DNA from 4 places in the Variovorax arabinosiphilus genome. Region 2 is predicted to be linked to each of the others. Evidence: predicted binding sites of a transcription regulator. Region 2 holds the regulator's gene; each other region holds the start of a gene.

Evidence for each region. The regulator LexA, encoded in region 2, represses DNA repair genes until DNA is damaged. The targets are predictions, from matches to a motif close to ACTGTATNNNNATACAGT.
Region 1: the regulator LexA is predicted to act here: its motif matches at 1,801-1,818, upstream of QTH86_RS20410 (DUF5131 family protein).
Region 3: the regulator LexA is predicted to act here: its motif matches at 2,987-3,004, upstream of QTH86_RS08350 (DNA topoisomerase IV subunit B).
Region 4: the regulator LexA is predicted to act here: its motif matches at 2,990-3,007, upstream of recA (recombinase RecA).

What each region holds. Positions count from the first base shown of each region.
Region 1 is NZ_JASZYB010000003.1:395,435-401,205, forward strand. It holds gene QTH86_RS20400 (ParB/RepB/Spo0J family partition protein) at 1-298, opposite strand, end outside; gene radC (RadC family protein) at 939-1,448, opposite strand; gene QTH86_RS20410 (DUF5131 family protein) at 1,851-2,714, shown strand; gene QTH86_RS20415 (three-Cys-motif partner protein TcmP) at 2,749-4,029, shown strand; gene tcmP (three-Cys-motif partner protein TcmP) at 4,026-4,766, shown strand; gene QTH86_RS20425 (helix-turn-helix domain-containing protein) at 5,018-5,713, shown strand.
Region 2 is NZ_JASZYB010000001.1:999,323-1,005,093, reverse strand. It holds gene QTH86_RS04870 (type IV pilus assembly protein FimV) at 1-899, shown strand, start outside; gene QTH86_RS04865 (D-2-hydroxyacid dehydrogenase family protein) at 916-1,923, opposite strand; gene QTH86_RS04860 (hypothetical protein) at 2,043-2,405, opposite strand; gene lexA (transcriptional repressor LexA) at 2,517-3,191, opposite strand; gene QTH86_RS04850 (asparaginase) at 3,262-4,254, shown strand; gene QTH86_RS04845 (AraC family transcriptional regulator) at 4,311-5,150, shown strand; gene QTH86_RS04840 (DMT family transporter) at 5,435-5,771, shown strand, end outside.
Region 3 is NZ_JASZYB010000001.1:1,756,197-1,761,967, forward strand. It holds gene parC (DNA topoisomerase IV subunit A) at 1-89, opposite strand, end outside; gene QTH86_RS08345 (lytic transglycosylase domain-containing protein) at 124-936, opposite strand; gene QTH86_RS08350 (DNA topoisomerase IV subunit B) at 977-2,953, opposite strand; gene QTH86_RS08355 (MFS transporter) at 3,111-4,340, shown strand; gene QTH86_RS08360 (hypothetical protein) at 4,352-4,492, shown strand; gene QTH86_RS08365 (class I SAM-dependent methyltransferase) at 4,537-5,067, shown strand; gene dapA (4-hydroxy-tetrahydrodipicolinate synthase) at 5,148-5,771, shown strand, end outside.
Region 4 is NZ_JASZYB010000002.1:902,497-908,267, forward strand. It holds gene QTH86_RS18195 (sporulation protein) at 1-164, shown strand, start outside; gene QTH86_RS18200 (sensor histidine kinase) at 186-1,622, opposite strand; gene QTH86_RS18205 (response regulator) at 1,639-2,313, opposite strand; gene QTH86_RS18210 (MarR family winged helix-turn-helix transcriptional regulator) at 2,442-2,924, opposite strand; gene recA (recombinase RecA) at 3,071-4,195, shown strand; gene recX (recombination regulator RecX) at 4,196-4,660, shown strand; gene QTH86_RS18225 (bestrophin family protein) at 4,769-5,719, shown strand; gene scpC (succinyl-CoA:acetate CoA-transferase ScpC) at 5,764-5,771, shown strand, end outside.

The DNA.
Region 1 (5,771 bases), on a different contig from region 2:
AGTCCTTGGCGAGCTTGCGCCGCTTGACCAGCAGCTTGAGCGCGGCGAGGCGACGGCGACCGGCCACAACCTCGTAGTGCTCGCCATCAGCGGCCAGCACCACATTGAGGTTTTGCAGCAAGCCCACACGGGCGATGCTCGCGGCCAGTTCGGGAATCGACGTGCCGCCGCTCTTGCGCACGTTGCGGCTGGAAGGCCGCAGCTTGGACAGCGGAATCAGCAGCAGTTCCTGCGCAGCCGTGACGGCTGCGACAGCAGCGGCGACGGCAGTGGTTTCGTGAAGGGTAGCGGTGTTCATATTTGAAAACTCCTGTCCCGTGTCGGGACCTTGAAAATGAAGAAAAAAAAAGCGGAAGGGGGTTCAAGATGTCGGTGTCTGCATGCGCGGCTCTCCTGTGGTTCCCCACCCCAGCCGGATTCCAAGATTCGGAGCCCGGTGTTGGCTTCGGTGGGTTCGGCGCAGTGACCTGGGCTGGTCGCCGTTGCCGCCGTCTTTCCTGAGTTCATCGCCCGCGAAAAACCGGGCCGGCGGGGACTGGCCGTCAAGGAAACAAGCGCAGGGTTGGGGCGGCCCGCAGCCGAAGGCGAGGACACGGCCCTGCGCGCCTTGACGGCCAGGCCTCGGTGGCTACGGTCGCGGGATCAGCGATGAGGGAAGGGAAAGACGGATTCCCGGCCAACGGCCAGGGAAGCGACGGACCCACGGCCGCGCGGCGAGCGCCACCGCGTGTCGTGGGCACGCCTAGCTGGAGGTGAACAAGCGCGGAGCGCGCTTCGGCAATGTGCGCTGGCCGATCAGGCGCCGCCTGTTCGGCGGCATCGAGGGGCGCCAAGCTTGCGCGGCGGGGATTGGCTTTAGCCAGTCCCCTGGAGACCCCCGACCACGCGCGCAGCGCGCACGACAAAGAAAGAATCAAAGGGCCCGCAGGCCCTTTGTGTCACAGCAACCCGCGCTCCGCAAAGCTCAGCACGTCGCGGCCCGCGACGATCAGGTGGTCCAGCACGCGCACGTCCACCAGCGCCAGCGCCGCTTTCAGCGTCTGCGTCAGGTGCTCATCGGCCCGCGAAGGCTCGGCGACCCGTGATGGATGGTTGTGCACCAGGACCAGCGCCGCCGCATTGCGCGCCAGCGACTCCTTGACCACCTCCCGCGGATAGACCGACGCCTGGCTCACCGTGCCGCGGAACAGTTCGACGTATTCGATCAGCCGGTTCTGCGCATCGAGCAGCAGCACCGCGAACACCTCATGCTCCAGCGCTCCGAGCTTGACGCACAGGAAGTCGCGCACCACCTGCGGCGACGACAGCACCTCGCGCCCCTGCAACTGCTGCCCCAGCAGCCGCTGCGCGGCCTGCAGCACCTCGCCGGTATCGGCCGGCCGGTAGTCGCCCGCGACATCGCGGACCAGAAGAACGGAAGAATCAAAAGAAAAGAGATCGTGTGCCATCGTCGGCTCCGTGAATCGGGCGGGATTGCCCGAGACCGGCACCAGCACGGCGCAGCGCAGTGGTCAGGGTTCGAAGACGGCCGCCAGGACGCAAGCGCACAAGGTGCGCGCAGACCTTGACGACGAGAACGGCGTGCTACGGTGTAGGGAACAGCAAGCCAGCCCACCCCCTCACCCATCGGCAAGCGGAGCGCGCAGGCGGGAACGCAGAGACGGCCGGAGGCGTCAGGGATCAAAGCCGAATGGCCGCGACTCGGCACGAGGCGCGGGGCAACGCCCGCGAGCCCGGCGGCATCCAGTGCCGTGACGCCAAAATGGCGCCGCCGAGCAACCAGTTCCCGCCCACGCCGAAGCTGGATAAAACTACAGTAGTCCGTTACAATACATCACAGCGAGTTGCCAATGGGAAAAGAAACAAGCATCGAGTGGACACACCACACCTTCAACCCCTGGTGGGGTTGCGTGCGCGTGTCCGCTGCTTGCGACCATTGCTACGCGGAGACTTGGGCCAAACGCTTGGGCGAGGATGTCTGGGGTGCGAAGTCCGAGCGCCGGTTCTTTGGCGACGCCCATTGGAAAGAACCACTGAAATGGGATCGCGAAGCCAGGGCTCAAAACGTCCGGCGACGCGTGTTCTGCGCGTCCATGGCGGATGTCTTCGAGAACCGCAAAGATCTGATCCCGCACCGGCTGCGTCTCCTCGAACTCATCGATGCAACACCGCATCTGGATTGGTTGCTGCTCACGAAGCGAATCCATCTGGTTCGCAAGCAATTGCCGAAGGGCTACCAACTGCCGTCAAACGTTTGGCTCGGCGCAACCGTAGAGAACCAGGCTGCCGCCGGCAAGCGCTTGAAGTACCTTATGGAATTCACGACGCCATCGGTTCGCTTCCTCTCTTGCGAACCATTGCTCGGCCCCCTGGATCTGCGAGAGTGGCTTCAAATCGGCGCCACAGGAACGCGAGTGGACTGGGTCATCGCCGGCGGCGAGTCCGGTCCAGGTTCACGGCCTATGGAACCCCAGTGGCCTGAGGACCTACGCAAACAATGCAACTCAGCCGGCGTAGCATTTCACTTCAAACAATGGGGCCACTGGGCCCCCATTGAACAAGCCGCAAATGCTTTGACGGCGCGCACCGCGATCCATATCGTTCGGCGCGATGGCTCGGAGGTCAAGCTGGCTGCAGTCGGAAAAGGGAAAGCCGGACGCTCGCTGGGTGGTCGCCACTGGGACCAATTTCCAAGTCCAGGCAGGCCGGTTTAGCAACCACCGCCCAATACCGCAGAAAGGCTCGCTCTTGGCACAGAACCACTATGACTGGGCAGACGGACCTGCGGAGCTTGACGCGCACAGCCTGACAAAGCATGAGGTACTGGTCGGATATCTTCTTCGCTATTTCGAGCAGCGGACGCTCAATGCGCGCGGCCGGGAAAGACTGCGCATCACGCTTGTGGACGGGTTCTGCGGTGGTGGTCTCTACACGATCCGGGGAAAGCAGCAGGAAGTCCTTGGCTCCCCGCTTCGCATGTTGGCAGCTGTCGAGGAAGCTCGCGTCCTGATCAACCTGGGGCGGACCAAACCCATCGAACTGGATGTTCAGTACGTGTTCATCGACAAGGATGCACGCGCGCTTTCTCACCTCACCAAGGTTCTCAACGATCGAGGATACGGTGCTGAGATCAATCGCTCCATTCATCTCATGCGGGATGAGTTTGCAGCGGCATCGCCCGCAGTTCTGAAACTCGTCAAGGACCATACACCGCGCGCGACGACGGCCCTCTTCTTTCTGGATCAGTACGGCTACAGCGATGTGCCTGCACCGCTGATCCAGCGAATCTTCTCGGAGCTTCCTGGTAGCGAGGTGGTACTGACCTTTCACGTCTCTTCGTTCGCGACATATACCAACGACGAATTCACGGACCATGTCTCCGGAAAACTGGCCATAGATATCCGATCCGCGCTGGGCGGAAAGTCGATCGAGCAGATCAAGGAGGATGATGCCGATTGGCGCCGCTTCATTCAGGCAGCGCTGTACCAGGCATTGGTTCGCAATTGCGGCGCAGAGTATTTCACCCCGTTCTTCATTCGCGGCGAAGGAAGCGGTCACGGCGAGTACTGGTTGGTTCATCTTTCGCGGCATCCGCGCGCGCAGGATGTCATGAAGCAGGTGCATTGGAAGCACCAGAACCACTTTATCCACTACGGCGGCCCCGGCTTGGACATGCTCGCGACCCATACCATGGGTTTCAGACAGGAGTTCAATGGTGGCTTCTGCTTCGATGACGTTGCGCAGCGGCAGTCGGCCGAGGCACTGGTTCAACAACTCGCTCAAAATATCTTCAAGCGCGATCAGCCAGTCCGTATGGGAGAACTGTTTTCCTCTACCTGCAATACCTCACCCGGCACTTCGACTATGTACAAGGAAGCCCTCGAAGTGCTGGTCGGTGATCAGGACATCGTGATCAAGTCAGAAGATGGAACCGCGCGGAAGCGAGCTAGGTACATAAGCGATACCGACTGGATCGAACGCAGCCGTCAGTCGGCGCTGTTCAGTCGTCCGTCGGGAGATCAGGCATGAGTTTTCAGCTCGCGCAGGACGCCGATCCGCTGCCATTGTTACCTGTGGAACTGGGACGCGCTGGGGAAGGCGTTGGCCGTTGGGTTCCGGAGATGAAACACACCTTCCTGGCCAAGTATGTCGAGGGCACTCGGCGGGCCAGAGAGAAATTCAAGCAACGTGTGTACGTGGATCTATTCAGCGGTCCCGGTCGTATTCAGGTCAAGGGAGAGACGATGACGCGTCCTGGTGGCGCTCAGATCGCTTGGCAACACTCTCGTCGCGATGGCGCAGATTTCACGGCGTGTCTTGTCGGCGATCTAGACGCCGCGCGAGCATCGGCATGCGCCGAGCGATTGCTCGCCATGGGTGCACCAGCGCGCGCATTTCCGGGCGCCGCGGAAGCGACCGTCGATCAAGTGCTCAAGGTCATTCCCAGCAACGCGCTGTGTCTCGCCTACCTGGACCCGTACAACCTTGAGTACCTTTCATTCAGCGTCATCGAGAAGCTGGCGCGCCTGACGTACATCGACTTCGCCGTGCACTTCAGCACTATGGACCTGAGACGCAATGTGCTGATGGAATACAACCCGGAGCGTGCGCGCTTCGACGCTGCGGCACCGGGCTGGCGACAGCATGTGGATCCCGCCGCCTTCGTGCGCGGCGACGCCGACGAAGCATTCTTCGACTACTGGTGCGGCTTGGTAAGAGGCCTTGGCTTCTCCATCAGCCAACGTATGCCCCTTGTCCGCGACTAGGGAAATCGGCCCCTTTACCACCTGGTTTTCTTCAGCCGCCACGAACTTCCGAACAGGATCTGGGGTGATGTGGCGCAAGGTGTCAATCGTGAGTTCGACTTCTAGGGTTCGACTTGCCTTTCAAGCTGCTCGATGACGCGGCGGCGGTCCGCCGAGACGCCAGGACGGGTTGCTGTCGGGCCGCTGTCGTGGTGACGATGGTCACCCATTCCCATACTGCATTGCACCGACCAACGACAATGGAGCTGCAAATGAATGCCACCGAACAAGCGCCACAGGCGCGCCTGCTGACCCCTGCAGAACTGGGCCTGTGCGTCCGGCTGTTCCGGGAAGTGCGCCAATGGTCTCAGGAGCAACTGGCGGAAATTTCCGGCCTGAACGTCCGCACCATCCAACGGGTCGAGCAGAGCCAGGCGGCGAGTCTGGACACGCGCCGAGCACTGGCCCGCGCGTTCGATTTCGAGGACGTGGACGTTCTGAACAAGCCCTTCACGATCCCGACCGAAGCGGAACTCAAGGCTCAGAAGGAGAAGTTCGACCGCGAGCACGTCACACTGACCGCATTGCCCCTCACGACGGGCAAGCAGTTGGCGAAGCTTGTCGAACTCCACATGATGGATCTGTCAGAGCCCGGTTTCGAGCTCAGCCGCGAGGCCGACGAGACGTTCGCCGAGCTGGTGGACTACTTCCGCGACTACCGCGACTGCGCAGACGCGTACACCGAGACGACGAAGTTCGAGGTGTATGACGAGCTGCAGGCGCGGATCGACGCGCTGAAAACGCTCGGCGTCTCGCTGCGCTATGCCGAGCGCAAGATGCAAGTGAAGTGGGGGACGGATTCGGACGCCAAGCCCATGCCGGTCAGCGTGCTCTACGTTGTCGCGTTCCCGCTCGGCAAAGAGCCGGAGCAGTTCGCGACGCCGAAATCTGGCGGGATTCGGCTTTAGCCGAAGTCTCGCATTCGCAACTGGTCGCGCGAACGCCTCGTCGAACCTGGTTCATGGG
Region 2 (5,771 bases):
AGCATGAGCAGGCGATCGCGGTGCTCAGCGAGCACATCGCCGACAACCCGGAAACCAGCGCACTGGCCTACCTCGACCTGCTGCGCATCTACCACGCGCTCGACCGGCGCGACGACTACGCGCGGGTCGGCCAGGAATTCGAACGGGCGTTCAATGCCTCGGTGCCGGACTTCGAGCATTTCTCCGAAGTCGGTCACGGCCTCGAGCACTACCGCTCGACCCTGGCGCGTATCGAAGCCCAGTGGCCACGGCAGGGCACACTGGCCCTCATCGAGGAACTGGTGTTCCGCAAGCCCGGCACGCGCGGCGACGAAAGCTTCGACCTCGCCGCGTACCGCGAGCTGCTGTTGCTGTACTCGGTCGCCAAGGAAGTGATCGACCCCGACAGCGCACCGCCGACGCCGGTCACGCCGTTGTCCTTTCTCGACACGCACGAAGCGAAGCTCGAGCCGACCCGGCCGGCCGACCTGGACCGCGCGACCGCGCAGCTCGGCTTGACCGGCAGTGATCACAACGCGCCCAACGCGCCGCTGCCGTCGCTGTATGGCGCCATCGACGAGACGCTGTCGCACGACACGGTCATCGCCGCGCACCCTGGCGCGGCCAGCGCACGCCCGGCGGCCTCGACGTCGACCTCATCGCACGAGGAAGAACCGCAGACGCGCCCGATGTCGGTGAACGAGCGGCAGGAGCACCCCGATCAGAGCGCCGCCATGGCCTTCGACAACACCTCGCTCGAGACGCTCGAAACCCTGCCGGCGGAACTCGAGCTGGAGAAGCGCCCGTCCTCGCCGCCGACCACCGACGACATGCCGCTGCCCGAATTGCGGCTCGATCTGGAGCTGTTCGATCCGGCCATCGAGGCCGAGATCGCGCCCCGGCCGCGCCGTCGGCGTTAAAGCCGCAGCGACGCCCTCAGCGTCGAACCTGCAGGGCGCCGGGGTTCACGATGTTGGTGGGATTGCCCTTGATGAAGCTCACCACGTTGTCGAAGGCCTGGCCGAAGTACATCTCGTAGCTGTCCTGCTCGACATAGCCGATGTGCGGCGTGCAGATGCAGTTCTCCAGACGCAGCAGCGCGTGACCCTGCAAGGGCGGTTCGCTTTCGAACACGTCGATCGCCGCGATCCCGGGCCGGCCACGGTTGAGGGCGGCCAGAAGGGCGTCGGGCTCGACCAGCTCGGCACGCGAGGTGTTCACGAACAGGGCGGTCGGCTTCATTCGCGACAGGTCTTCCAGCGTGACGATGCCGCGCGTGTCGTCGTTCATGCGCAGATGCACCGTGAGGACGTCGGCGGCGGCGAAGAAGGCCTCGCGGCTCGGCGCGACCTGGAAGCCGTCGGACCGGGCGAGGTCACGGCTCTGTTCGCGGCCCCAGATCACCACCTGCATGCCGAAGGCCTGGCCGTAGCGCGCCACCAGCTGCCCGATGCGGCCGTAACCCCAGATGCACAGCGTCTTGCCCTTGAGCACCGAGCCCAGTCCGAAGTTCGGCGGCATCGAGGCCGACTTGAGGCCGGACTGCTGCCACGCGCCGTGCTTGAGGTTGCTGATGTACTGCGGAAGCCGCCGCATCGCCGCCATGATCAGCGCCCACGTCAGCTCGGCCGGCGCAAGCGGCGAGCCGCTGCCCTCGGCCACCGCGATGCCCTGTTCGGTGCAGGCGGTGACGTCGATGTGCTTGCCGACCCGGCCGGTCTGGGAAATGAGCTTGAGCTTGGGCAGCTTCTCGATCAGCTGGCGGGAAATCTGGCTGCGCTCGCGGATCAGGACGATCACGTCGGCGTCTTTCAAGCGCACCGACAGTTGGCCGATGCCCTTGACCGTGTTGGTATAGACCTTCGCCGCGTAGGCATCGAGTTTGGCGGCGCATTGCAACTTGCGCACCGCGTCCTGGTAGTCGTCGAGGATCACAATGTTCATGGCGTGCCATTGTGCCTCGCGCCGTGCGAAAGCCCGCAGCGGCGCGCCGTGGTGCGCGCCACATGCCAGAGATCAAGGCCTCTGCAGGGCGCGCTTGCAGGTGCGCGCCCGAATGCGGGTCAGTGCAGCGGACGCGCGCCGCGCACGGTGTCGGCCGCCTCGAGTGCCGCGAGGCGGTCGAGTTCGGCACACACGTCCGCCATCCGGCCGGAGATCACGACACGGCCGGCGCGCCGGTCCGGCTGTTGCGCGTCGACCGTGCGGACCACGCGCAGCGGACGCGCCGCCACCGGTGGATGCGCGTGCCCCGGGGTGGTGGTGCCAGCGCGCTGCGCGCAGGCTGGTCGTACGGCCACATAGCGCAGGTCGGCGTGGGCGTCGAAACTGACGTCGCGGCGCACGCGGCGCTCCGGCATCCAGCGGTGGGCGAGCGACTGCAGCGGGGTGAGCAGATCGACGAAAGTGAGCAGAACGATTCCCATGCGAACTCCAAGGTCAGAGGTTGAACACAGGCAGGATTGCTTGATGGGACTGCGCCAGGGTGATGGCCTGATTGCCATACGCCCGCCACCTGTCGCAGCCCTTGCGATGCGTTACATCAACATGGTGTTGCGGATCAGCCCGACGGCCAGGCCTTCGATCTCGAAGGGCTCGCCGGGCTGGACCACGATGGTCGGGTAGTCGGGGTTCTCGGCATGCAGCTCGATCACCTGCTTGTTGCGTTTGAGGCGCTTGACGGTCACTTCGTCGCCCAGGCGCGCGACCACGATCTGGCCGTTGCGCGCTTCCTTGGTCGACTGAACGGCCAGCAGGTCGCCGTCCATGATGCCGGCATCGCGCATCGACATGCCGCGCACCTTGAGCAGGTAGTCCGGCTGATGCTGGAACAAGGTGTTCTCGACGTAGTAGGTCTGGTCCACATGCTCCTGCGCGAGGATCGGCGAACCCGCCGCCACGCGGCCCACCAGCGGCAACGCCAGCTGGGCCATGCCCGGCAGCGAGAGCGAGAACTGGTTGTCGCGCGACTCGTTGAGCGAACGCAGCGCGTCGCCCTTGAGCCGAATGCCGCGGGAGGTGCCGCTGAGCAGTTCGATCGCGCCCTTGCGTGCCAGCGCCTGCAGGTGTTCTTCCGCCGCATTGGCCGATTTGAAGCCCAGTTCGGCCGCGATTTCGGCACGCGTCGGCGGCGCACCGGTCTGCGCGATGGTGCTGCGGATCAAGTCCAGAATCTGCTGCTGACGGGCGGTAAGCTTGACGGCGAACTGCATGTGAACTCCTTGGTGCTGGTTGCATATCCAGTACCTGTATTTTTAAACAGTTTCCTGGACTTTGCAAGACATGGTGAACAAAAGCAACCCGGGCGCGCTCGGCGTGCTGGTCCTGGGCACGGGCGGCACGATCGCCGGACGGGCGGCGTCCGCCGCCGACAACGTCGGCTACACGGCAGGCGAGGTCGGTGTCGATGTCCTGCTGCAGGGGCTCGATCCGCCGCCGGGCCTGCCGGTGTGGGCCGAGCAGGTCGCGCAGCTGGACAGCAAGGACATGGACTTCGAGGTCTGGCAGGCGCTCGCAGCCCGCTGCGCCGAGGCGCTGGCGCGCGACGATGTGGGTGGCCTCGTCATCACGCACGGCACCGACACGCTGGAGGAAACCGCGTTCTTCCTGCAGTCCGTGCTGAGCCCCGTCAAGCCGGTGGTGCTCACCTGCGCGATGCGGCCGGCGAGTGCACTGGTGCCCGATGGCCCGCAGAACCTGCGCGACGCGATCAGCCTCGCGGCCTGGCCGGGCGCGACGGGCGTGACAGTGGTCTGCGCCGGCGCGGTCCATCGGTCGCTCGACGTGCAGAAGGTGCACACCTACCGCTTGGACGCCTTCGATTCGGGCGACGCCGGGCCGCTGGGCTATATGGAGGAGGGCGCCCTCCGTGCGCTCCGTGCGTGGCCCGAGCCGCAGGGCGCTTCGGCGGCACGCCTCGACGCCGTCATCGCGACCGAACCGTTTGCGTGGCCACGGGTCGAGATCCTGACCAGCCACGCAGGCGCGCAGGGGCTGCTCATCGATGCGCTCGTGCAGGCACGGCGGTCCGGCGGTGCCCACGCGGTCGACGGCCTCGTGCTGGCGGCGACGGGCAATGGCACGCTGCACCACACGATCGAGACCGCGGCCCTGCGCGCACAGGCGGCGGGCATCGCGGTGTTGCGCGCCACGCGTTGCGCACAGGGACGCATCGTGGGCACCTCCGGCGCGGCGATTCGCGACGCCGGTGCGCTCACGCCGGTGAAGGCGCGCGTCGCGCTGATCCTGGAGTTGCTGGTGGCACGCGCGCACTGACGACTGCGTGCTGAGCGGGAAGCGCTGCCGCGACCGATCCCCACGGAGGTTTTTGTTTGGCCAAGCTGGACCCTCTGAATACCTCACGCTACTGGCACGTTCCCGACCTGCCGGGCATGGACATGCTGCACGCGGACTTCACGACGCACGACTATGCGCCGCACGTGCACCATTCCTTCGTGATCGCGCTGACCGAAGCCGGAGGCTCGGAATTCAAGAGCCGCGGCCGAACGGGCATGGCCCATCCACAAGCGCTCCTCGTGTTCAACCCGGCCGAACCCCATTCGGGTCGCATGGGCGGCAGCGCCCGTTGGCGGTACCGGTCCTTCTATCTGGCCGAGCCGGGCATCCGGCACCTGATGACCACCCTGGGGATCGATCACACCCGGTACTTCGGGTCGAACACTGTTTGCGATGAAGCGCTCATCGCCAGCTTTCTGGAACTCCATCGCGCCCTCGATGGAAACAGCGCACCGTGCGACCCCCTGCGGCAGCAGGAGCTGTTCGTTCACAGCTTCGGAACGCTCTTCCAGAACCACGCACAGCCCGGGCAGCGCGTGCTGCCGGCACCTGCGGAGGCTCGCGTCCTAGCGCCGGTGCTGGAACTGCTGCGCGACGCCTTCACGGAACGGTTGACCCTCGAACAGATGGCGGCGATCGCCGACCTGACGCCGTTCCAGCTGATCGGGGCGTTCAACCGGACGATCGGACTGACGCCCCATACGTACCTGACGCAACTGCGCCTCAGGGCGGCGATCGTTCACCTCGCGGCGGGTCGGCCGCTGATCGAAGCGGCGATCGCGAGCGGTTTCTACGACCAGAGCGCCCTCACCAGGCATTTCAAACGCACCTTCGGCATGACGCCTCTTCAGTACGTCCGCGCCCGGATGCGCTGAGAGGCCTTGTCCCAAGCCGTTTCCCAGGCCTTTGCCTCAGGGCCGTGCGCCGAGAGCGTCCTGCTTCTTCGCGCCTGCCGGGCCCGCGATGACGCCGAATCTCGCTGGGACGTCCGTGGGCGCCGCAAATTTTTGCCAATACGGGCGCCCCCGCGCTGCCTACAGTGCAGCGAAATGGCTTCGACCCATGCACAGCAATTGACGGGGTTTTTCCCGCTGATTTTGATTCGCAGAAATAAACCAGCCGACACGGCCGATGAAGACTCGGTCGTGCCGGGATAGACATGACCACATCCCTTGCCCTGCCTGCTGCCTCCAAAAGCAACCTGCTTTCCTTCATGGCGCTGCTGCTTGGCGCGGCGGCATTGGCGTTGGGCGGCGTCTTTCTTCGACACAGCGAATTGCCCCCGACCGCCAGTGCGGTCTACCGGGTGGCGCTGGCGATTCCCATCTTCTTCCTGCTCGACGCGTTGGCCGCAAGAGCCGAAACCGCACACGCGACCGGCGCTGCATCCGAACAGAGGCCGGCCGTTCCGATCAAGCTCATCCTTGTCGGATTCATCTTCTCGGGAAATCTGGCGCTCTATCACTGGTCCATGACGCTGACCACGCTGGCCAATT
Region 3 (5,771 bases), 760 kb from region 2:
TCGAGGTAGGCGGTCTGCGCGTAGTCGGCCAGCGTCAGCGCGTTGGGGTCTTCGGGGTTCGGGAGGTCGAGCGTGGGTTGGTCGTCCATGTCTTGTTGGCTTTTCTGACTCTGTCTGTCGTGTCTATTCGGTGGCCGGCGGGGCCGTGTCGATGCCTTCGGCCGCGGCGCGCGGCGCGGCGATTTCCATGCGCACCCGGCCCGGCGCCTGGCCGTGGCCGGTGGTCATGCCAGGCTTGAGATACGCGTAGAGCTGCAGCACGGTCTTCACGTAGTTCTGCGTCTCGCGGTAGTTCGGGATCTTGTTGCCGGCGCGCTGCACCGCCCCCTCGCCAGCGTTGTAAGCGGCCAGCGCCAGCTCGATCTGGCCTTCGAACAGCTCGATCAGGTGGTCCAGGTAGCGGGCGCCCGCGGTGATGTTGATGCGCGGGTCGAACAGCTTGGCCTCTTGCGTCTTGCGCTTGTCGCCGCGCACGCCGTAGCGCTCGGCCGTGCCGGGCATCAGCTGCATCAGGCCGAGCGCGCCCTTGGGCGACACGGCCTGCGCGTCGAAGCCCGACTCGGTGGCGACCAGCGCCTGCAACAGCTCGTAGTCGATCGAATGCGTGCGCGCTGCGTCGCGCAGCGCGGCCTTGGCAACCTTGTAATTGGGCGAGGCCTCGAACAGCGCCAGCAGCGTCTGGGCGGCCGGCGTCACGCTGCCGCCGTCGGCGCCTTTCGGTGCCCGCGCGATGCCCAGCGGCGCGATGCCGTCGGCCGTGTCGAACTGCTGCCCGCCCTTGAAGAAGAGCTGGTAACGCGCATCGAGCTTCTCAGCAGCGAAGTGCGCCACGCCCTGCGCGTCGACATAGCCGTAGATGTCGGCGGCATGCGCGAACACCGGCGCGGCGATCAGCACGAGGCTCGCCAGCAGGGTTCGGAAGCGGGATGCGGACATCAAGGATTCGTTCGGTCGGTGGATTCGTCGATGAGCGCCGTCAGACATCGATCTCGATGTCATCGGCCCGGATTTCCATGAGTTCGCGTCGCGCGGCGGCCTCGCCCTTGCCCATCAGCTTGGTGATCTCGCCTTCGGTTTCGCCGAAGGCCAGCCGGCCGAGGCCGACCTGCAGCAGACGGCGCGTGTCCGGATTGAGCGTGGTTTCCCACAATTGTTCCGCACTCATTTCGCCCAGGCCCTTGAAGCGGCTGATGCTCCAGGCGCCTTCCTTGACGCCATCCTTGCGCAGCTTGTCGAGCGTGGCGACCAGTTCGCCCTCGTCCAGCGCATACACCTTGGACGCTGGCTTCTTGCCGCGCGCCGGTGCGTCGATGCGGAACAGCGGCGGCTTGGCGACGTAGACGTGGCCGGTCTCAATCAGCTTCGGGAAGTGGCGGAAGAACAGCGTGAGCAGCAGGACCTGGATGTGCGAGCCATCGACGTCGGCATCGGACAGGATGCAGACCTTGCCGTAGCGCAACCCGCTCATGTCGGGCGTGTCGTTGGGGCCGTGCGGGTCGACGCCGATGGCCACCGAGATGTCGTGGATCTCGGTGTTGGCGAAGAGCCGGTCGCGCTCCACCTCCCAGGTGTTGAGCACCTTGCCGCGCAGCGGCAGCACCGCCTGCGACTCCTTGTCGCGGCCCATCTTGGCGCTGCCGCCGGCGGAATCGCCCTCGACCAGGAAGACCTCGTTGTGGCTGATGTCCTTGCTTTCGCAGTCGGTCAGCTTGCCCGGCAGCACGGCCACGCCCGAGCCCTTGCGCTTCTCGACCTTCTGGCCGGCCTTCTGCCGGGTCTGCGCGGCCTTGATCGCGAGTTCGGCCAGCTTCTTGCCGTAGTCGACGTGCTGGTTGAGCCACAGCTCCAGCGCCGGGCGCACGAAGCTCGACACCAGGCGCACCGCGTCGCGCGAATTCAGGCGTTCCTTGATCTGGCCCTGGAACTGCGGGTCGAGCACCTTGGCGCTCAGCACGTACGAGGCACGCGCAAACACGTCTTCGGGCAGCAGCTTCACGCCCTTGGGCAGCAGCGAGTGGAACTCGATGAAGCTCTTGACCGCCGTGAACAGGCCGTCGCGCAGACCGCTCTCGTGCGTGCCGCCGGCGCTGGTCGGGATCAGGTTGACGTAGCTCTCGCGCACCGGCTGGCCGTCTTCGGTGAAGGCCACGCACCAGTCGGCGCCCTCGCCTTCGGCGAAGTTGTCGGCGTTCTTGTCGGCATGGCCGGCGCCTTCGAACAGCGGGATGACCGGCTCGCCGTTGAGCGTCTGCATCAGGTAGTCGCGCAGGCCGCCCTTGTAGAGCCAGGTCTGGGTGTCGCCGCTCTTCTCGTTGACCAGCGTGACGCTCACGCCCGGCATCAGCACGGCCTTGCTGCGCAAGAGGTGCGTCAACTCGTGCATCGGCAGCGTCGCCACCTCGAAGTACTTGGCGTCGGGCCAGGCGCGCACCGTGGTGCCCTGCTTGCGGTCGCCGCCGGTCTGCGGTCGGATCTGCAGCGGCTCGATCACGTCGCCGGCCGAGAAGGCCAGCTGGGCCACCGAACCCTCACGGTGCGACACGACCTCCAGCCGCTTCGACAGCGCATTGGTCACCGACACGCCCACGCCGTGCAGGCCGCCCGAGAAGCTGTAGGCGCCGCCCGAGCCCTTGTCGAACTTGCCGCCGGCATGCAGCCGGGTGAACACGAGTTCGACGACGGGCGCCTTTTCTTCGGGGTGCAGGCCAAAGGGAATGCCGCGGCCGTCGTCCTCGATGCCGACCGAACCGTCGGTGTGCAGCGTGACCTTGATCTTCTTGCCATAGCCCGCCAACGCTTCGTCGGCCGCGTTGTCGAGCACTTCCTGGATGATGTGCAGGGGGTTGTCGGTCCGGGTGTACATGCCCGGACGCTGCTTGACCGGCTCGAGGCCCTTGAGGACGCGGATCGAGCCTTCGGAGTATTCGGGGAGAGTCTTGGGGGAAGTCGCCATGGGGGCGGATTGTAGTGAGCAACGCGCCGGGGGACTGGATGCTCATACAGTACCCTGCCGATCGATGCGCCCACCGCATCGCGAACCGGACGAAATATCAAGAATGCCAGTCGCCCGGGTAACGGCGCTGTCAAGGCCGATTGGCTACAGTCGGCAGATGTCCTCGACCACCCCGGCCCAACCGCTGTCGCTCAAGCAGGTCCTGATCTGCGGCGCCATGATCGTCACCCTGTCCATGGGCATCCGGCACGGTTTCGGCCTGTGGCTGCAGCCGATCACCCAGGAGCAGGGCTGGACGCGCCAGACCTTCTCGCTGGCCATCGCCATCCAGAACCTCTCCTGGGGCGTGATGGGCGTGTTCGCCGGCATGCTGGCCGACAAGCTCGGCGCCTTCCGCGTGCTGCTGATCGGCGCGGCCTGCTATGCGCTGGGGCTGGCCGGCATGGCGCTGTCGCCGACGCCGCTGCTCTTCGCCCTCACGGCCGGCGTGCTGATCGGCGCGGCGCAGGCGGGCACAACCTATGCCGTGATCTACGGCGTGATCGGGCGGCAGATCCCCGTGGAGCGGCGCTCGTGGGCGATGGGCGTGGCGGCGGCCGCCGGCTCCTTCGGCCAGTTCCTGATGGTGCCGATCGAGGGCCAGCTGATCGCCCGCCTGGGCTGGCACACCGCGCTGCTGGCGCTCGCCGCGGTGGTGCTGCTGATCGTGCCGCTGGCCTTCGGGCTGCGCGAGCCAGCGCGCGTGGCCATGCTCGGCGCCCGGCGCGAGCAGAGCATCGTCCAGGCGGTGATCGAGGCCTTCAGGTACCCCAGCTTCGGCCTGCTGATGGCCGGCTATTTCGTCTGCGGCTTCCAGGTGGTCTTCATCGGCGTGCACATGCCCAGCTACCTCAAGGACAAGGGCCTGTCGCCCGAAGTGGCCAGCTACGCGCTGGCGCTGATCGGCCTGTTCAACGTGTTCGGCTCGTACGCGGCCGGCACGCTCGGGCAACGGCTGTCCAAGCGGAAGATCCTGGCGTCCATCTACTTCGGGCGCGCCATCGCCATCTCGCTGTTCCTGATCGTGCCGCTCTCGCCGCTGTCGGTCTACGTCTTCGCGGCGGTGATCGGCTTCCTCTGGCTGTCGACCGTGCCGGCGACCAATGCGCTGATCGCGCAGATCTTCGGCGTGGCCCACCTGTCGATGCTCAGCGGCTTCGTCTTCCTGGGCCACCAGGTCGGCTCGTTCCTGGGCGTGTGGCTCGGGGGCTTCCTGTACGACCGCACCGGCAGCTACGACATCGTCTGGTACATCGCCATCGCGCTGGGCGTGATGGCGGCGCTGGTCAACCTGCCGGTGAAGGAGGGCGCGATCGCCCGGCCGGCGCCTCAACCTCAATCGGCCTGACCGCCTGACACATGCACGCCCCCACCCGCCACCGCTGGATGCAGGCCGCTGCCGTCGCCGCCGGGCTGGCAGTGCTCGCGGGCGTGTTCATGCTCTACACCCAGCCGGCCTTCATGGTCACGCTGATCGACCAGCTCTGGAGCTGCTTCTGAGCCCCGAACCGCACGGCGCGCTGCAGGCGCCCTCGCCCTGGATCGTGCGCTGGTCTCACCTGGTGCCGCCCGCCGGCGCGGTGCTCGACGTGGCCTGCGGCGCGGGACGGCACATGCGCTGGTTTGCCGACCGCGGCCATCCGACCACCGGCGTCGACCGTTCGGAAGACGCGGTGCAGGCCGCCTCGCGCCATGGGCGCGTGCTGCAGGCCGACATCGAAAGCGGCCCCTGGCCCTTCGACGGGCGGCGCTTCGCGGCCGTCGTCGTCACGAACTACCTCTGGCGCCCTCGCCTGCCCGACACCGTGGCGGCGGTGGCACCGGGCGGGGTGCTGCTCTACGAAACCTTCGCCGCCGGCAACGAGACGGTCGGCAAGCCTTCGCGCGCCGACTTCCTGCTGCAGCCCGGCGAACTGCTGGCCGCCTGCACCGGGCTGCGGGTGGTGGCCTACGAAGACGGCTTCCTGCCGTCGCCGGACCGCTTCGTGCAGCGCATCGCCGCGGTTCGACCGCCCACGACGCTCGGTGCTTTCCCGGAACGGCACCCCCTCGGCGACCCCGCGCCGGGTCAGTAGAATGCGTCCTTTCGTCCCAACCGACAAAGAGACCCCCCTTGGAGCAACTCACAGGCAGCATCGTCGCGCTCGCAACGCCGATGCATGAAGACGGCAGCGTCGACTACCCCGCGCTGCGCCGGCTGATCGACTGGCACATCGACGAGGGCACCGACTGCCTGGGCGTGGTCGGTACCACCGGCGAATCCCCCACGGTCGACGTCGAGGAGCACTGCGAAATCATCCGCGTGTCGGTCGAGCAGGCCAAGGGCCGTGTGCCCGTCATGGCCGGCTGCGGCGCTAATTCGACCAAGGAAGCGATCGAGCTGGCCAAGTTCGCCAAGGGCGTCGGTGCCGACTCGCAACTGCAGGTCGTGCCCTACTACAACAAGCCCACGCAGGAAGGCCAGTACCAGCACTTCAAGGCCATCGCCGAAGCGGTGGGCGACCTGCCCGTCGTGCTGTACAACGTGCCCGGCCGCACCGTGGCCGATATGGCGCACGACACCGTGCTGCGCCTGGCGCAGGTGCCGGGCATCATCGGCATCAAGGAAGCGACCGGCAACATCGAGCGGGCCCAGTGGCTGATCCGCGACCTGCCCAAGCACTTCGCTGTGTATTCCGGGGACGACCCCACCGCCGTCGCGCTCATGCTGTGCGGCGGCCAGGGCAACATCAGCGTCACGGCCAACGTGGCGCCGCGCAAGATGCACGAGCTGTGCGTG
Region 4 (5,771 bases), on a different contig from region 2:
TCGTCGCGGTGGTGCTGGTGCTGGCCAACGCGGGCTACTTCGCCTGGAGCCAGGGCGCCTTTTCGGCCTTCGGCCTGCAGCCGGCGCGCTTGAGTGAACGCGAGCCGCATCGCGTCGAGCAGCAGGTGCGCCCCGAGCTGCTGCAGATCCGAAAAGCCCCTTGACGAATCGCCGCGCGGCAGCGTTCAGGCCGCGAGCTCGAAACGCACGGTGACGCGCGTCCCGGGCGGCTGCTCGCCAGGGTGGGCGTCTTCCAGGCGCACGGTGGCGCCGTGCTGGCGCGCGATCTCGCGCACGATCGGCAGGCCCAGGCCCGAGCCGTCGGCCTCGTTCCCCAGCACGCGGTAGAAGGGCTCGAAGACCAGTTCGCGGTCGGTCTCGGCGATGCCGGGCCCGTTGTCTTCCACCTGCAGCAGCACGATGCGCCCGAAGGGGTCGACCAGCACGCGCGCCGTGACGATGCCGCTGCGCTCCGGCACCGACGGCGTGTAGTTGAGCGCGTTGTCGACCAGGTTGCGCACCATCTCCTTGAGCAGCGTGGCATTGGCGCGCAGCACCACGCCGGCGGCCCCTGCCTCGGCGCCGTCGTAGCCCAGGTCGATGCGCTTCTCGATGGCACGCGGCACCGCCTCGCGCACCACCTCGATCGTCAGCCGCGCCAGGTCGCAGTTCTGCCAGCCGATGACGGCGCCGCTGCTCTCGGCGCGCGCCAGCGAGAGCAGCTGGTTCACGGTGTGCGTGGCGCGCACGCTGGCGCGGCCGATCTGCTTGAGCGACTGCTTCAGTTCCTCGGCGTTCGCGCCTTCGCGCTGGGCCAGGTCGGCCTGCATGCGCAGTCCGGCCAGCGGCGTCTTGAGCTGGTGCGCCGCGTCGGCCAGGAAGCGCTTCTGCGTCGCGATCGAGTCGTGCAGCTTGTTGAGCAGCTCGTTGACCGAGGACACCAGCGGCACCACCTCCAGCGGCACGGCCGACTCGTCCAGCGGGCTCAGGTCGTCGGGCCGGCGCTCGCGGATGCGCGCCTCCACCACCGACAGTGGCTTGATGCCGCGCACCAGGGCCAGCCAGATCAGCAGCACCGCCAGCGGCAGGATCGCGAACTGTGGCAGCAGCACGCCCTTGATGATCTCGGTGGCCAGCACCGACTGCTTGGCGCGCGTCTCGGCCACCTGCACCAGCGCCGGCGGCGCATCGGGCGTGGCACCGGCCACCCACAGAGAGCCGATGCGCACCGCCTTGCCGCGTATCGTCGCGTCGTGCAGGTAGACCGTGCCCGGCGCAGTCGTCTCGTCGGCAAGGGGCGGCGGCACGTCGCGCTCGCCGCTGAGCAGGCGGCCGCTCCCGTCGAGCACCTGGTAGTAGACGACGTCCATGTCGTCGGCGCGCAGGATGTCGCGCGCGGGCTGCGGCAGCGCGAACTGGATGCGCCCGTCCTGCATCACCAGGAGCCGCGCCAGCGTCTGCACGTTGTTCTCCAGCGCGCGGTCGAAGGGCGCGTTGGCGATGCCCTGCGCCACCAGCCAGGTCACGCCGATGCTCACCGGCACCAGCAGCAGCAGCGGCGTGAGCATCCAGTCGAGGATCTCGCCGAACAGGGAGCGCTGCGCGCGCTGAAAGAGCTTCATCGCGCGGGAAGGGGGATCAGGGTTGGATCTTCTCGAGGCAGTAGCCGAGGCCGCGCACGGTGGCGATGCGCACCGGGCCCTTCTCGATCTTCTTGCGCAGGCGGTGGATGTACACCTCGATGGCGTTGATGCTCACCTCTTCGCCCCATTCGCAGAGCCGCTCGACCAGCTGGTCCTTGCTCACCAGCCGGCCGGCGCGCTGCAGCAGCACCTCGAGCAGGCCGAGTTCGCGCGCCGACAGCTCGATCATCTTGCCGTCGATGGTGGCCACGCGGCCGGCCTGGTCGTACACCAGCGGGCCGTGCTTGATTGCGTTGCTGGTGCCGCCCATGCCGCGGCGCGTGAGGGCGCGCACGCGGGCTTCCAGTTCCTGCAGCGAGAAGGGCTTGGCCATGTAGTCGTCGGCGCCGTGGTCCAGGCCCTTGACGCGTTCCTCCACGCTGTCGGCGGCGGTCAGCACCAGCACCGGCAGTTGCGAGCCGCGGGCACGCAGGCGCTTGAGAATCTCGAGGCCATGCATGTTGGGCAGGCCCAGGTCGAGGATCAGCAGGTCGAACTCGCTGTTGGTCATGAGCGCGGCGTCGGCCTGCGTGCCGGTGGCCACGCGGTCCACCGCCGCCCCCGAGGTGCGCAGGCTGCGCAGCAGGGCGTCGGCCAGCACCTGGTCATCTTCTGCAATGAGGATCCGCATGCGCCACCTCCGGCTTGTGGGGCGCGTGTGTCGCGCCTTGGTTTGTCTCCGCGGCGGATTCTAGGGGCCGCACCGGCGGCCGCGCTTGTTTTGGCGCAGGTCTTCACACGAACCCACGCGAACCCATGTCAACCCGCGTAGGCCTCCAGCCCCAGGGTGACCACCGTCGCGACCTCGTCGCCCACGCTCGCACGGAACTCGCCTTCGGCCTGCGCCACGGCCGTGCGGAAGGCCTCCAGCCACGCGAGCCCGTCGGCGGTGAAGCGCACGCGCCGCGCCCGGGCGTCCAGCGGGTCGGGCTCGCGCGTGACGAGGCCCCAGGCCTCGCACTGGTCGACCAGCGTGCCCATCGCCTGCTTCGTCATGCCGGCGCGCTCGGCCAGTTCGGTCAGGCGCGAGCCGCCGCGCGACAGGTGCCGCGTGATGTGGATGTGCGCCGCGCTGACCTGCGCCCGCGCCGCCAGGTTCGACAGCGCCAGCGGCACGTCGGCGTCGTGCGCCATCAGCGCGAGCACCCGCTCGTCGAAACGGCGCATCGCATGGCCCAGCAGGCGGCCCAGGTGGGTCTGGCGCCAGGCGTCGGGATCGGTGGGAAACAAGGGCTTGGCCATGGCGGTAAATGGTAAATCAAACTGACCATAAATCGGGTTTACTTCAAAGTACTGATCGCTACACTACTGTTCAAGCATCCAGGCCTGTGGTTAAAAGCAGCGGGATGATTTCCAACACAACCCGTTGATATTCAAGGAGTTTTCTCATGGACGCACTCGTCAAGGGCAGCAGCATCTCGGTCGCCGGCAGCGAAAAGGCCAAGGCCCTGCAGGCCGCGCTCGCACAGATCGAAAAGCAGTTCGGCAAGGGCACGATCATGCGGCTGGGCGAAGGCGAGGCGCTGGAAGACGTGCAGGTGGTGTCGACCGGCTCGCTCGGCCTGGACATCGCGCTGGGCGTCGGCGGCCTGCCGCGCGGCCGCGTCATCGAGATCTACGGCCCGGAATCGTCGGGCAAGACCACGCTCACGCTGCAGGTCATCGCCGAAATGCAGAAGCAGGCCGGCACCTGCGCCTTCGTCGACGCCGAGCATGCGCTCGACGTGCAGTACGCCCAGAAGCTGGGCGTCAACCTGTCCGACCTGCTGATCAGCCAGCCCGACACCGGTGAGCAGGCCCTGGAAATCGTCGACTCGCTGGTGCGCTCGGGCGCCGTCGACCTGATCGTGGTCGACTCGGTCGCCGCGCTCACGCCCAAGGCCGAAATCGAAGGCGAGATGGGCGATTCGCTGCCCGGCCTGCAGGCCCGCCTGATGAGCCAGGCGCTGCGCAAGCTGACCGCGACCATCAAGAAGACCAACTGCATGGTCATCTTCATCAACCAGATCCGCATGAAGATCGGCGTGATGTTCGGTTCGCCCGAAACCACCACCGGCGGCAATGCGCTGAAGTTCTACGCCTCGGTTCGCCTGGACATCCGCCGCATCGGCACCATCAAGAAGGGCGACGAGGCGATCGGCAACGAGACCAAGGTGAAGGTGGTGAAGAACAAGGTGTCGCCGCCTTTCAAGACGGCGGAGTTCGACATCTTGTTCGGCGAAGGCATCAGCCGCGAGGGCGAGATCATCGACATGGGCGTGAACGCCAAGATCCTCGACAAGTCGGGCGCCTGGTACGCCTACAACGGCGAGAAGATCGGCCAGGGCCGCGACAACGCACGTGAATTCCTGCGCGAGAACCCGGCGCTGTCGCGCGAGATCGAGAACAAGGTGCGCGAATCGCTGGGCATCCCGCTGCTGGCGGCCGAGGCCGGCTCGGCAGAAGCCAAGGCCGAAGCCGATGCGAAGGCCAAGGCGGACGCCAAGGCCGCCAAGGCGGCAGCCAAGGAATAAGTGGGCTTTGCCGCACCGTCGATCAAGGGCCGCGCGCTGCGGCTGCTGAGCCAGCGCGAGCATTCGCGTGCCGAGCTCGAGCGCAAGCTGGCGAAGTACGAGGACGTGCCCGGCACCCTGGCGCAAGCGCTCGACGAGCTGGCCGCCAAGGACTTCATCAACGAGGCGCGGGTGGTGCAGTCGGTCGTGCACCAGCGCGCGCCGCGCATGGGGGCGGCGCATGTGCGGCAGGAACTGCAGCAGAAAGGCGTCGATCCCGCGGCCATCGCCGAGGCGGTGGCCGGCCTGCAGGAGAGCGAAACCTCGCGCGCCTTCGAGGTGTGGCGCCGCCGCTTCGAGGCGCCGCCGCAGGACGCGAAGGAGCGCGCCAGGCAGATGCGCTTCCTGATGGCGCGCGGCTTCTCGGGCGCGGTCGCGGCGAAGGTGCTGCGGATGGACCCGACGGCGCCCGACGCGTTCGGCTGAGCTCGGCGCGCTGCGCCCTTCGGCGCCTTGTAGGACAATGGCGACTCCCGTCCCCGCCCAGCACCGCTGCGGCTGCCCCCGCTCCATGCCTCCTCGACCCCGCCACCCATGATCGTCCGGAACCGTCCCTCCGGGCTGAAGATGTTTCTTCTCTGGCGTGGCTCGATCTTGTGGCGCATCGGCCCCGCGCTGCTGGTCAACCTGATCGTCGCCATCCTTGTGACCCTGGCGCACGGTCACCTGGGCCAGTTCAAGATCCCGATCGGCACCGTGCCGTTCACCCTCATCGGCCTGCCGCTGGCCATCTTCCTGGGTTTTCGCAACAGCGCCGCCTACGACCGTTTCTGGGAGGCGCGCAAGCTCTGGGGCGAAGTGGTGCTGCGTGCCCGCAACCTGGCGCGGCAGTGCCAGAGCCTGATCGACGGCGACGGGCCGGCGCGGCTGGAAGGCCCGGGTTCGGGCGGCCTGGATGACCTGCGCGTGCGCATGACCCTGCGCGCCGCTGCCTTCGCGCATGCCCTGCGTCATCAGCTGCGCGGCAGCGATCCGATGGCGGACGTGCGGTCCTTTCTGCGCGAACCGGAGCGGCTGGCGATGCGCGCGTTTTCCAACCGGCCGCACTTCCTGATGCTGCGCATGGGCGACGACCTGCAGGCCGCACTGCGCGACCGCCGCATCGACCCCGCCCTTGCGGTGGCGGTCGACGGCACGCTGTCGGCCCTGAGCGCCGCGGCCGCGTCGTGCGAACGCATCCGCGGCACGCCCATTCCGTTCTCGTACACGCTGCTGCTGCACCGCACCGCGTACCTGTACTGCTACCTGCTGCCCTTCGGCCTGGTCGACTCGATCGGCTTCATGACGCCCTTCGTCACGCTGATCATTGCGTACACCTTCTTCGGCCTCGACGCGCTGGGCGACGAGATCGAGGAGCCCTTCGGCACCGAGCCGAACGACCTGCCGCTCGAGGCCATCTGCCGCACGCTGGACATCGACCTGCTGGAGACGGTCGGTGCGGCCGCGCCGCCGCCGCTGCACCCGGTCGACTACCGGCTGCAATGAGCCTTGCGCACGTCCCCCCGCTGTCCCGTCCACGAGAGCCCGCCATGTCCAA